DNA from 4 places in the Citrobacter sp. VF227 genome. Region 4 is predicted to be linked to each of the others. Evidence: predicted binding sites of a transcription regulator. Region 4 holds the regulator's gene; each other region holds the start of a gene.
The links. The regulator PhoB, encoded in region 4, activates phosphate uptake and scavenging genes when phosphate is short. The targets are predictions, from matches to a motif close to CTGTCATAAAACTGNCNNAT.

Region 1 (3,169 bases), 530 kb from region 4:
GATCACGCGGCGAGCCAGCACCATGAACCCTGCAGCGACGATTGCCAGCCCCCACAGCTCTTGTTTTAACTCCAACGCCGCCAGGAAGACGATATACAATGCCAGACAGCTCCACACCAGACGCGGTTGCCAGTCAGGCGCGGACGTACCGGTGTGATAATGCAATGCTTTATTCGGGAAACTGAACCAGCACAGCACCACCAGCGTCAGCATCATGGCCCCCGCAAGCGGCGCCATTTGCCAGGTAAATGCGGCAAATGACAAGCCAGAGCGCCCCCACATCAGAATGTTTTGCGGGTTACCTATTGGCGTGAGCAACGATCCGGCGTTAACCGCCAGCGCCTCAAAGATAATCAGGCGATTCACCGGAATAGCGCATAATTTTTTCAGGGTGATCGTCAGCGGAACAACAATAAACAACGCCACATCATTGGTCAGAAACGTCGACAGCAGCGCCGCCGCCAGCACCATAAATATTCCCACCTGGCGTTCTGTGTTGAAGCGGCGGGTCATTTTGCGCCCTAACACATCAAAATAGCCGCTGAGCTCGACCCCTTTGGTCAGTAACATCAGGCCGCTAAGCGTAATAATCGTGTGCCAGTCAATGGCACCTGGCCACAGCCGGGGCGCAAATGGCGTGAACAGGCTCAGTGCAACCCCGACGATGATTAACAGCTGGAAAAAGCGATCGCGCTGCAAGGCGCGTAGTAAAGGGAAACTCATTCAGAGCCTGTTCCTTGCTGTTGCGTAAACCGGCTAAAAGCCTCCAGCGTTTCCTTACTGACGTGATGCTCCATTCCTTCCGCGTCACGACGGGCAATTTCCGGGCTGATGCCTAAAATCAACAGGAAATTCTCTACGATCTGATGACGCTCCCGACTCTCCTGAGCCAGCCGTTCTCCTTCTGCGGTTAAAAACACGCCCCGCCAGGGGATCATTTCAATCAACCCGACGGAAGCCAGGCGCTTAAGCATTTTGGCAACCGTCGGCTGGGAAACCCCAAGCCGCGCGGCCATATCAACCTGGCGCGCCTCCCCCACCTCAATAATGAGATCGGAAATCAGCTCTACGTAGTCATCAATCAGCTCGCGGCGATGCGCCTCCCGAACCTGACGAAACCCTTCAACGTGTTCTTCGACATTCACCAATTGCGTCACTTTTTTTGTTGTTGGCGTACCTGCGCGACGACTCATTCTGCTTCCTCGTTACTGTGACGCGTTAACGGCATCTGATTAGAGAAGGCTCATTGTAAACCAGAGTTGCGTGGGCACAAAAAATTAACGTTTTAGCAATAGCTATATAATATAGCCTGTGCTATATCTGTATATAATAAAGACATCCCTCACGGACTGATGGGATCGTGAAGTCAGGAGGTTTATATGAATGAATTTAAGAGGTGTATACGCGTGTTTAGCCACTCTCCCTTTAAAGTACGGTTAATGCTGATCTCTATGCTGTGCGACATGATTAACAGCAAACCAGAGCAGGATAAACCTTCAGAAAAATAATGCGGCGTTGCGGTACGCCGCTTCTTTTTCCTGCGGTCACCCGAATACAGCGATCGTTTTTGTGCCAATAACCCTTCTTTTTGTCAGTTTTGCCACGTCCCTCGCAAAACAATTTCTTTGTAGTAGTTGACCTTCTCTTGCACACACTCTATCTTTTCGCAGCCCTGCGTATATTGCGGCTCGCGGATGCGGACCCTATCCCTCTTCTCGCTCTCTCAGGCAGGCAATGACCCTTAGCGCCAGGGTAAGCACATGGCGTTTTTGTAACAGTGGCATATGAATTTAACCCTCAAAGATTCAATCATTGCTCGCAGCCGGGCGATTAGTCCGTGGACTGGCCTCTATTTCTTACAGTCTCTGCTGATCAATCTTGCGCTGGGCTATCCGCTTAGCCTGCTCTATAGCGTTGCTTTCACCTGTATATTAATGCTGATGTGGCGCAGTGCGCCGCGCGCGCAGAAAGCGCTGATTGGCATTTGCTCGCTGATTGCGGCAATGTATTTTCCGTTCGGCCAGGCATACGGTTCGCCGAACTTCAACACGCTACTGGCCCTACACTCTACCAATATGGAAGAGTCCACCGAAATTCTGACCATCTTCCCGTGGTACAGCTATCTGGTTGGCATGTTTATTTTCGCCCTTGGTGTTATCGCCGTACGTCGTAAAAAAGATGAACAAAAGCGCGGCTGGAATAAGTTCGACAGCGTTTGTTTGTTATTCAGCATTGTCGCGTTCTTTGTTAACCCGGTGCAAAACCTGGCCTGGGGTGGCGTGTTCAAGCTGAAAGATACCGGCTATCCGGTTTTCCGATTTGCCAAGGACGTGATCGTCAATAACAACGAAGTGCTCGACGAGCAGGAGCGTATGGCGAAGCTGTCGAGCGTCAAAGACAGCTGGACGGTAACCGCCGTGAAGCCGAAGTATCACACCTACGTGGTGGTGATCGGCGAAAGCGCCCGCCGCGATGCGTTAGGCGCGTTTGGCGGCCACTGGGATAACACCCCGTTTGCCAGCTCGGTTAACGGCTATATCTTCGCGGATTACATTGCCGCCAGTGGTTCTACGCAAAAATCACTCGGCTTAACCCTGAATCGGGTAGTTGATAATAAGCCCCAGTTCCAGGACAACTTTGTTACTCTGGCCAACCGCGCAGGATTCCAGACGTGGTGGTTTTCCAATCAGGGACAGATTGGTGAATACGATACGGCTATTGCCAGTATTGCGAAGCGAGCAGATGAAGTTCAGTTCCTCAAAAACGGTGATTTCGAAGCAGACAAAAACACCCGCGACGAAGCGCTGTTGAAGATGACCGCCCAGGTGCTGGCAACCGAGCGCACGCAGCCGCAGCTGATCGTACTGCATTTAATGGGCTCGCATCCGCAGGCCTGCGACCGTACGCAAGGAAAATACGAAACTTTTGTCCAGTCAAAAGAGACCTCCTGTTACCTGTACACCATGACGCAGACGGATGACCTGCTGCGCCAGCTTTACGAACAGTTACGTAACAGCGGCAATAGCTTCTCGATGGTCTATTTCTCCGATCATGGCCTCGCCTTTAAAGAGCGTGGAAAAGAGGTGCAGTACCTGGCGCATGACGATCAGTTCCAGCAGAATTTCCAGGTGCCTTTCATGGTGCTGTCGAGCGATGATAAAGCGCATCG
Region 2 (3,169 bases), on a different contig from region 4:
CGTAATACGCAGGCCGCTCACGATGGCTGCCAGCGAGGCCAGAATGCCAGCTGTTATCAGCGAGACGTGCGTTCCGCTGTCACCGAATTGGTTGAGCATTAGTGCGACCAGCGCGGCCCCTGTACTTTGACCTAGTAAGCGCGCCGTCCCCAGCATACCGCTTGCCCCACCGCTGCGTTCACGCGGCGCGGAGGTGATGATAGTGTGGTTGTTCGGTGACTGAAACAAGCCAAAGCCCGCGCCGCACAAAATCATTGGCCAGATGATATTAAAATCAGAGGGCGAAGTGGGTAGCAGTACCAGCGAAAACAAACCGCTCGCCATCACTGCCATGCCCAGCGCACCCAATAGTCCGGCGTGAACGCGTTCAATCAGATATCCCGCGAGAGGAGCCATCACCATGGTTGCCAGTGGCCATGGCGTCAACAGCAGACCCGTTTCGACTTCGCTGCGCCCGAGTACCGTTTGCATAAAAAAGGGCAAGGAAACTAATGCCAGCATTTGCGCGCTGAAAGAACAGATTGAGGTACAAATCGAGAGTGAAAACAGCGGAATGCGTAGCAGATCAACCGGCAATAAGGGTACTGGCAAGGCGAGCTGACGGCGGATAAAGAAAAAACCTACAACGATCAGTGCCACAATCTCAGCACCAATCAGTTTTAGCGACTGTCCTTGTGCAAAACCGCTGAGGGCGGTGATCAGCAAACCAAACGTTAAGGCATTCATCACTGCACTCGGCAGGTCAAAGCGTGGTTTATTGCTGCGGGACGCATTGGGGGGTAAAAAGCGCATAGCCAGCAGCAGTGCGATTATTCCCAACGGGACGTTAATCAGAAACAGCCATTTCCACGAGGCGATAGAGAGAATTGCCGCGGCAATAGTTGGACCCGCTGCCGAGGAGACTGCAACAATAAAGGAGTTAATACCCATCCCACGCCCAAGCTGATGCTGTGGGTAAATGAGTCGGATCAATGCCGTATTCACGCTCATTAGCGCCGCGCCGCCAAAACCCTGGGCGATGCGCGCCAGCGTCAGCATGTGTAACGAATCAGACAAGGCACAGAATAGCGATGCCAGCAAGAACACGACCAGACCACACTTATAAATGCGTCGGTAACCAAACATATCGCCTAAAAAAGAGAGTGACAGAAGCGAAACGACGATAGCAATTTGATAGGCGTTCACGATCCATATTGAGCTTGCTGGTGAGGCCTGAAGATCGGCGGCGATAGTTGGCAGGGCTACGTTTGCTATTGCGCCGTCGAGTACTGCCATAGAAATCCCAATTACAATGGTTAAAATTGCGCCATATCGCTGGGGCAATGGCAGACCATCGGCCTGAATTTTTTCCATAGAAAATCAATATTGTCGGTATTTATGAAGAGAATAATGATTTTAGCATTGATATTCAGGCGTTAGGTCGCAGATTTGTAACTAAGTAAGCAAAGAGCGATTGCGAGTGGGGGGACGTGAAATTATAATAAAAACCGGTTCTGATTTTTATAAAACACTCGCAATGAGGTGGTAAATGGCTATCGCAGATCTGGATAAGCAACCCGATTCTGTATCTTCCGTGCTGAAAGTTTTTGGCATTCTGCAGGCGCTGGGTGAAGAGCGCGAGATTGGTATTACCGAGTTGTCGCAACGCGTCATGATGTCGAAAAGCACCGTTTATCGCTTTTTGCAGACCATGAAAACGCTGGGTTATGTGGCACAAGAAGGAGAGTCTGAGAAATACTCTCTGACCCTGAAATTATTCGAGCTAGGCGCGCGCGCGTTGCAAAACGTTGATCTTATCCGTAGCGCTGACATTCAGATGCGCGAACTTTCACGCCTGACCAAAGAGACAGTTCACCTCGGTGCGCTGGATGAAGACAGCATCGTCTACATTCATAAAATCGATTCCATGTACAATCTGCGCATGTATTCTCGCGTTGGTCGTCGTAATCCGCTATACAGTACAGCTATTGGTAAAGTTCTGCTGGCATGGCGTGACCGCGATGAAGTGAAGCAGATTCTGGATGGTATTGAGTACAAACGCAGCACCGATCGTACCATTACGAATACCGATGAATTACTGGTACTGCTGGATAAAGTACGTGAGCAAGGTTATGGCGAAGATAACGAAGAACAGGAAGAAGGCCTGCGTTGCATCGGCGTACCAGTGTTTGACCGTTTCGGCGTGGTTATTGCGGGCCTGAGTATTTCATTCCCAACGCTGCGTTTCTCTGAAGAACGTTTACACGAGTATGTGGCAATGCTGCATACGGCGGCGCGCAAGATTTCAGAACAAATGGGCTATAACGACTATCCGTTCTGAACTGACGTCATCGCTAATGACAAAACCCCTGGTATTTTGTACCAGGGGTTTTTTATGAAAAATTATAACGTGAGTTGGCACAAATAACGTTGTGAACGAATTGTTGCTATATTAGCCGTTGTCGATAATAACCGTGCTTTTCCTTAACAGAGGACAATCCGACAGGCCAATGATACCGCTATCAGTGTGGACGTACTGTGCGGTGCTGGTGCCGCGAGCGGTCAGATATTGGCATTGCAGGCCCAGACCCGCAGCATTCTCCTTACTTCCAATCAAGATACCGTAGCCGCTCAGTAATAAACCGATCCAAACCAGAGCTAACAACACAATAGCGCGGATAATCAGACGCATTACAACCTCTTATCTTTTTTCGTTGTTATTAGATTAGCCTGTACACGGTATGAAACAAGTCAATCATTCCTAAAAAGATTGAATGCCGATACAGTTAACGCTGGGTTTAGGTAACGCATGATAATTTATAGACATAAGATGTAGGATTGAAGAGTGGAGCTGGAGTGAAAAAGATTCGCTGGGTAGTGCTGATTGTTGTTGTACTGGTATGCATACTGATGTGGGCGCAGGTGCTCAACATCATGTGCGATCAGGACGTACAATTTTTCAGCGGTATTTGTGCCATTAATAAGTTTATTCCCTGGTAAGCGCATTTTCGCAACAGTTGATTACCTTCTTGTGCGGCAGTGGTAAACTATGCCGTCTACATTGAGGTGGTGAAATGAACGAAGTTTTGAATTCAGGCGCGTTGAGTTTTGCGTCTTTAGCGGTATCAGTGGTGGTTTTGATTGTCGGGCTTGTTCTATGGTTTTTCATCAATCGGGCAAGTTCGCGTAC
Region 3 (3,169 bases), on a different contig from region 4:
AACCCAGATGAATGCCTACGGTGAAAACCGGGTCGCCATCGACAGCCGCTACTTCTCGCGCGCCAATGTTGAGCTGGATAACACGGTGGTGAATCTGGTGCCGACGCGCGGTGCGGTGGTGAAAGCAACATTTGTTACCCATGTGGGATATCGCGTGCTGTTTACGGTAACGTTAGCCAATGGCAAGCCCGCGCCATTTGGTTCGATGGTTTCGGCTGAACTGGAAGCCGGTACGGTGACGGGCATTGTGGGCGATAACGGCGAAGTGTATCTTGCCGGGATGCCGGAAGAGGGTGATTTCGCATTAAGCTGGGGAAATAATGCCACGGACAAATGTATGGCACATTACTCATTTACAGCTAAACCGCAGGATACGAGTTTAGTTCAGCTTAATACCGCGTGTCATTAAAGGGATTTTACAATGAAAAAAAACTATTTAGCGTTGCTGTTTCCTCTGATATTGATGTCAGATCCCGTAATGGCTGAAGCAAATAAAGGTATGTGTGTTACCTCGTCAGGTACGCCGTTTCATAGTGTATTACCCTTTTATGGTAAAAAAATAAGCACAGTGCAGAACAAAAAAGGCCAGACGTTTAACTTTCCGACATCGACATCAGATAGTTATCCCGGGCATTGTGAATGCTCTCTGGGTAAATCCGCTCGGTTTTATTACATTTATTATACTGCCATCATGAATGAGGCTCTGACACCTACGGCTGTACGCAGCGGTGTTCATTATTATCAACTGAATGACTACCTTGACGTGGGCATTGCGATAGAAGTGTTGGGGCGAGGGAAAATTAATGCGCCTTTCGAAATGGAACAGAATATTCATCAAGGAACCTATTATGACTGTGGCCGTGTTCAGCCCCTTGATTTTACGAGCGGTGACTCCGCAACCATTTATTTTTATATCCGGGAACCCTTTATTGGAACTGTTACTATTCCGCCAACGCTAATGAGTCGGTTATATGCGACGATCAGTAATGATACACCCATTGATTATGCTCGCCCGCTGGCTGATGTGTATATTTCCGGCGATATCACCGCACCTCAGGAGTGTGAAATCAACGGCGGACAGACTATTGTCGTCGATTTTAACAAAATCCCCGCTTCAGAGTTCAGCAGTGTGCCGGGCACGGCGATAACGAGCCGAAAAATCCCGGTGAAGGTGGCGGTTAAATGTACGGGCATGTCTACCGGACAAAATATTGATATGTCGCTGCATGCCATGCAGTCCGGATCGTTATCTAAGGTGATTAGCACAGACAATCCCAATGTTGGGATCATTATGTATGATGAGTATGGCAATGCCACCGATGTTAACGGCGGACTCATGGACATTGACATGGGGCGAATCGTCTCAGGACGTGAGACGGGGGAGTTTAATTTTTCAGCCGCGCCAGCCAGCACCACCAGCACACGACCACAGCCGGGTATCTTTACCGCTGAGGCTACCATCATTGTGGAAATAAAAAACTGATCTTTCATGGGGCGGCTGTTTATGACAGTCGCTGTCATATTTCCCCGCCCGGACCTCATTCGTCGCAAAAAAAATGGCATTTCCACGAATATCATATGAATTAATTTCAATTTTTTCATGTAGTTAAAAGAACGTTTTTCGTTGTCATAAAACTGTCATATTTCGTACATTTAACTGTCACCTGTTTGTCCTATTTTGCTCACAGTAGCAACTCAAACAACAATTTACGAAAACCGTGCAGGAGACATTATGAAAGTTATGCGTACCACTGTCGCAACTGTTGTCGCCGCGACCTTATCCATGAGCGCGTTCTCTGCGTTTGCTGCAGCGAGCCTGACAGGTGCAGGTGCAACCTTTCCTGCGCCAGTGTATGCCAAATGGGCAGATACCTATCAGAAAGAGACCGGTAGCAAAGTAAACTACCAGGGTATCGGCTCCTCCGGTGGTGTAAAACAAATTACGGCCAATACCGTTGATTTCGGCGCCTCTGATGCCCCGTTATCTGACGAAAAATTGGCGCAAGAAGGCCTGTTCCAGTTCCCGACCGTGATCGGTGGCGTGGTGCTGGCGGTGAACATCCCTGGGCTGAAATCCGGCGAGCTGGTGCTGGACGGTAAAACGCTGGGCGACATCTACCTCGGTAAAATTAAAAAGTGGGATGATGAAGCCATCACCAAACTGAATCCGGGTCTGAAACTGCCTTCACAGAATATCGCCGTTGTGCGTCGTGCTGACGGCTCCGGTACTTCCTTCGTCTTCACCAGCTACCTGGCAAAAGTAAACGAAGAGTGGAAATCTAAAATTGGTTCCGGCTCTACTGTTAACTGGCCGACCGGTCTGGGTGGTAAAGGTAACGACGGTATCGCCGCGTTCGTACAGCGTCTGCCGGGCTCTATCGGCTACGTTGAGTACGCTTACGCTAAGCAGAATAACCTGGCGTACACCAAGCTTGTTTCTGCTGACGGTAAACCGGTAAGCCCGACCGAAGAGAGCTTCGCTAACGCCGCAAAAGGCGCTGACTGGAGCAAAACCTTCGCTCAGGATCTGACTAACCAGAAAGGTGACGACGCGTGGCCAATCACTTCCACCACCTTCATTCTGGTACATAAAGAGTCGAAGAAACCAGAGCAGAGCGCAGAAGTGCTGAAGTTCTTCGACTGGGCGTACAAAAACGGCGGCAAACAGGCTAACGACCTGGATTACGCCAGCCTGCCGGACAGCGTGGTTGAGCAGGTTCGTGCTGCATGGAAGACCAACGTGAAAGACAGCAGCGGTAAAGCGCTGTACTAAATACCCGTCATACTTCGAGTCGCAGCGGTGTTGGCTGTGTTTGTTCACCCCAGTCACATATTGAATCTATGCTCCTGGGGATTAATGAGGGACATCCTTGTCCCTCACCGAAGGCAGCCTCCGGCTGTTCAAATTCGTTCCTGACGAATTTGTCACAAGCTTGCCGCCTTGCTGCAACTCGAATTATTTAGGGTATGGCATTACGTTAGCCAGGAAGCACGATAAAATGCGTGCTTCCTGGCCCAAACTTAAAGAGTGATTTATGGCTGCAACCAAGCCTGCTTTTAACCCACCGGGTAAAAAAGGTGACATGATCTTCAGCGCGCTGGTAAGACTGGCTGCGCTGATTGTACTATTGATGTTGGGTGGCATTATTGTCTCCCTGGTCATCTCCTC
Region 4 (3,169 bases):
GGCATGCTTCACGATGGCCAGCCCGAGTCCGCTCCCGCCCGTTTGCCGCGATCGCGCCTTGTCTACGCGATAAAAACGCTCGGTCAGGCGTGGAATATGCTCGGCGGCAATGCCTGGACCGTTGTCTTCCACACAAAATTCCGCCCCCGAAGGCACATGCTGCCAGCGTACGGTAATGTGCGTTCCCGCAGGCGTATGGTTCACCGCGTTATAGACGAGATTCGAGATAGCGCTACGCAACTGCTCCTCGTTACCCCGCACATTCAGGCTGTTATCAACATCAAAAGTAAACGTATGTTTGTGCTGGCTCAGCGTTTGCGCTTCGTGCTCAACCACGCGCAGCATCATGGGCACATCGACCTTCTCATTCAATTGCAGCGCTGGCGCAGCCTCAATTTTTGACAGCGTTAGCAGTTGCTTCACTAACCCTTCCATCCGGTACGTTTGTTCACGCATGGTATGCAGCGCTTTTTCGCGCGTTGTCCCTTCTAACGGATGCTCCTGCATCATTTCCAGATAGCCTTGCAGCACCGTCAGCGGGGTACGCAGTTCATGGCTGGCATTGGCGAAAAAGTTACGTCGTGAACCTTCCAGTTGATGCATCTGGGTAACGTCGCGCGCCACCATCAGCAATTGCTTATCGGTATAGGGCATTACGCGAATTTCCAGATGCCGTCCGGTATTGAGCACCAGATTGATGGGCCGGCTAAAATCGCGCGTTTTTAAATATTGTGTGAATTCCGGGTAGCGCAGCAGGTTAAGAATATTTTGCCCGCTATCGTCCGGCCAGCGCAGTCCAAGAACCTGCTGAGCCAGTCCGTTACACCAGAAAATACCGCCTTCTTCGGTGGTTAGCACCACTGCGTCGGGTAGCGATTCCGCCCCGCTGCGAAAGCGCTTAATCAGATTACCCAGTTCACGACGGCGCTTTTTGTTGCGCAACTGCATTTGATGCAGTCCATGCAGCAGCGGTTCCCAACTGCCGCGCCCCGGCGGGGGCGTCATACTTCTGTCGACCCATAGCCACCAGGACAAACGTAATAAATTCCAGAAATGCCAGATAAGCAGGCCCGTTACCGACGCCAGTAAAAACCAGGGCAGGTAACCAAAAAAAGCACTAAGGATAAATGCCGGTATGCAGCACAGGATCAGCTCCAGTACCAACCTTTTCCATGACAATCGTTCTAGCAAACGCCTTACTCCCTAAACGGCCTAATCCTTCAGGCCCTGATTCTTGTCAGTCAGAAGCGGGTCGAAAAACGATATCCCGTTCCGCGAACCGTCTGCACCATACGATCGTGTCCGCTGTGCTCCAGCGCCTTACGTAAGCGGCGGATATGCACATCGACAGTCCGGTCTTCCACGTATACATTGGTTCCCCAGACATGATTGAGGAGTTGCTCGCGGCTGTAGACACGCTCTGGGTGAGTCATAAAGAAGTGCAACAGCTTGAATTCGGTCGGCCCCATATCCAGCGGATCATCACCAGTCATCACGCGATGCGAGGTGGGATCAAGGCTTAGCCCCTGCATCTCAATAACCTCTTCCACTGCCATCGGCGAAATACGACGCAAAACAGCTTTAATACGCGCCACCAGCTCCTTAGGAGAAAACGGTTTGGTAATATAGTCATCCGCGCCGGTTTCCAGACCACGAACGCGGTCTTCCTCTTCTCCCCTCGCCGTCAGCATCATCACCGGGATGTCCCGCGTCATCGCTTCACGCTTGAGATGTTTAATAAACTGTAGACCCGAGCCACCGGGAAGCATCCAGTCAAGCAGGACGAGGTCCGGCCAGGGTTCATTGAGTTGGTTCACAGCACTGTCATAGTCTTCGGCTTCTACGGGTTGAAAACCGTTTTGCTCGAGCACGAAGCAGACCATTTCACGAATTGGAGCTTCATCTTCTACGACCAGAATACGTCTCGCCATGATTTGCCCTGTTATTAGTTGCTTGTCATCATCAGTATCAATACGGCGTCATTATGCGTCAGATTTATGACAGATTTATGAAAAGATCATCCAGGTTTAACGCAGGCCATTGAATTATGACAGCCCGGAGACAAGATATTCTCTCCCATGCAGGGTTATAATCCCCGCCATTGTTTTATCGTCATGGAACTCTTATGCGCATCCTTCACACGTCTGACTGGCATCTGGGCCAAAATTTCTACAGCAAGAGCCGCGCCGCTGAACATCAGGCCTTTCTCGACTGGCTGCTGGAAACGGCACAATCCCATCAGGTGGATGCCATTATTGTGGCAGGCGATATTTTTGATACCGGCTCACCGCCAAGCTATGCCCGTGAGCTGTATAACCGTTTTGTCGTTAATCTGCAGCAAACCGGCTGTCATCTGGTGGTACTGGCAGGCAACCACGACTCCGTCGCCACACTCAATGAGTCCCGCGATATTCTGGCGTTTCTCAACACCACAGTCGTTGCCAGCGCCGGTCATGCGCCGCAGGTTCTACTGCAACGTGACGGCACGCCGGGGGCGATCCTGTGCCCGGTTCCTTTCTTACGTCCGCGCGACATCATAACCAGCCAGGCGGGGCTGACCGGACAAGAGAAACAGCAGCATTTGCTGTCAGCCATCACCGACTATTACCAGCAGCAGTATCAGGACGCCTGCACGCTACGTGGTGACCAGAATCTGCCCATCATTGCGACCGGGCATTTGACCACTGTCGGCGCCAGTAAAAGTGACGCCGTCCGTGAGATTTATATCGGTACGCTGGACGCCTTCCCGGCGCAAAACTTCCCTCCGGCGGACTACATCGCGCTGGGCCATATTCACCGGGCGCAGGTTATTGGTGGCACAGAGCATATTCGCTACTGCGGCTCGCCGATCGCTCTCAGTTTTGACGAGTGCGGCAAAAACAAATGCGTGCATCTGGTGAGCTTTGAAGCAGGGAAACTCAACGCCGTCGAAAATATCACCGTACCGGTCACCCAGCCGCTTGCAGTACTGAAAGGCGATCTCGCCGCCATTACCGCCCAGCTTGAGCAGTGGCGCAACGTACAGCAAGAGCCGCCGGTGTGGCTGGATATTGAAATTACCACCGATGACTATCTGCATGATATGCAGCGTAAAATCCAGGCCTTGACCGAAGATTTACCGGTAGAGGTGTTATTGGTGCGCCGCAGTCGGGAACAGCGCGAACGTATT

Region 1: the regulator PhoB is predicted to act here: its motif matches at 1,759-1,778, upstream of ACU8YC_RS08920 (phosphoethanolamine transferase).
Region 2: the regulator PhoB is predicted to act here: its motif matches at 1,498-1,517, upstream of kdgR (DNA-binding transcriptional regulator KdgR).
Region 3: the regulator PhoB is predicted to act here: its motif matches at 1,625-1,644, upstream of pstS (phosphate ABC transporter substrate-binding protein PstS).

The regions. Positions count from the first base shown of each region.
Region 1 is NZ_JBRFVF010000002.1:312,248-315,416, forward strand. Features, by position in the region: gene ACU8YC_RS08905 (anion transporter) at 1-723, opposite strand, end outside; gene mntR (manganese-binding transcriptional regulator MntR) at 720-1,193, opposite strand; gene mntS (manganase accumulation protein MntS) at 1,380-1,508, shown strand; gene ACU8YC_RS08920 (phosphoethanolamine transferase) at 1,785-3,169, shown strand, end outside.
Region 2 is NZ_JBRFVF010000001.1:739,561-742,729, reverse strand. Features, by position in the region: gene ACU8YC_RS03675 (MFS transporter) at 1-1,353, opposite strand, end outside; gene kdgR (DNA-binding transcriptional regulator KdgR) at 1,529-2,320, shown strand; gene ACU8YC_RS03665 (YobH family protein) at 2,432-2,671, opposite strand; gene mgrB (PhoP/PhoQ regulator MgrB) at 2,836-2,979, shown strand; gene ACU8YC_RS03655 (YebO family protein) at 3,054-3,169, shown strand, end outside.
Region 3 is NZ_JBRFVF010000008.1:34,327-37,495, forward strand. Features, by position in the region: gene ACU8YC_RS20000 (fimbria/pilus outer membrane usher protein) at 1-409, shown strand, start outside; gene ACU8YC_RS20005 (fimbrial protein) at 422-1,483, shown strand; gene pstS (phosphate ABC transporter substrate-binding protein PstS) at 1,733-2,773, shown strand; gene pstC (phosphate ABC transporter permease PstC) at 3,036-3,169, shown strand, end outside.
Region 4 is NZ_JBRFVF010000002.1:846,431-849,599, forward strand. Features, by position in the region: gene phoR (phosphate regulon sensor histidine kinase PhoR) at 1-1,191, opposite strand, end outside; gene phoB (phosphate response regulator transcription factor PhoB) at 1,242-1,931, opposite strand; gene sbcD (exonuclease subunit SbcD) at 2,126-3,169, shown strand, end outside.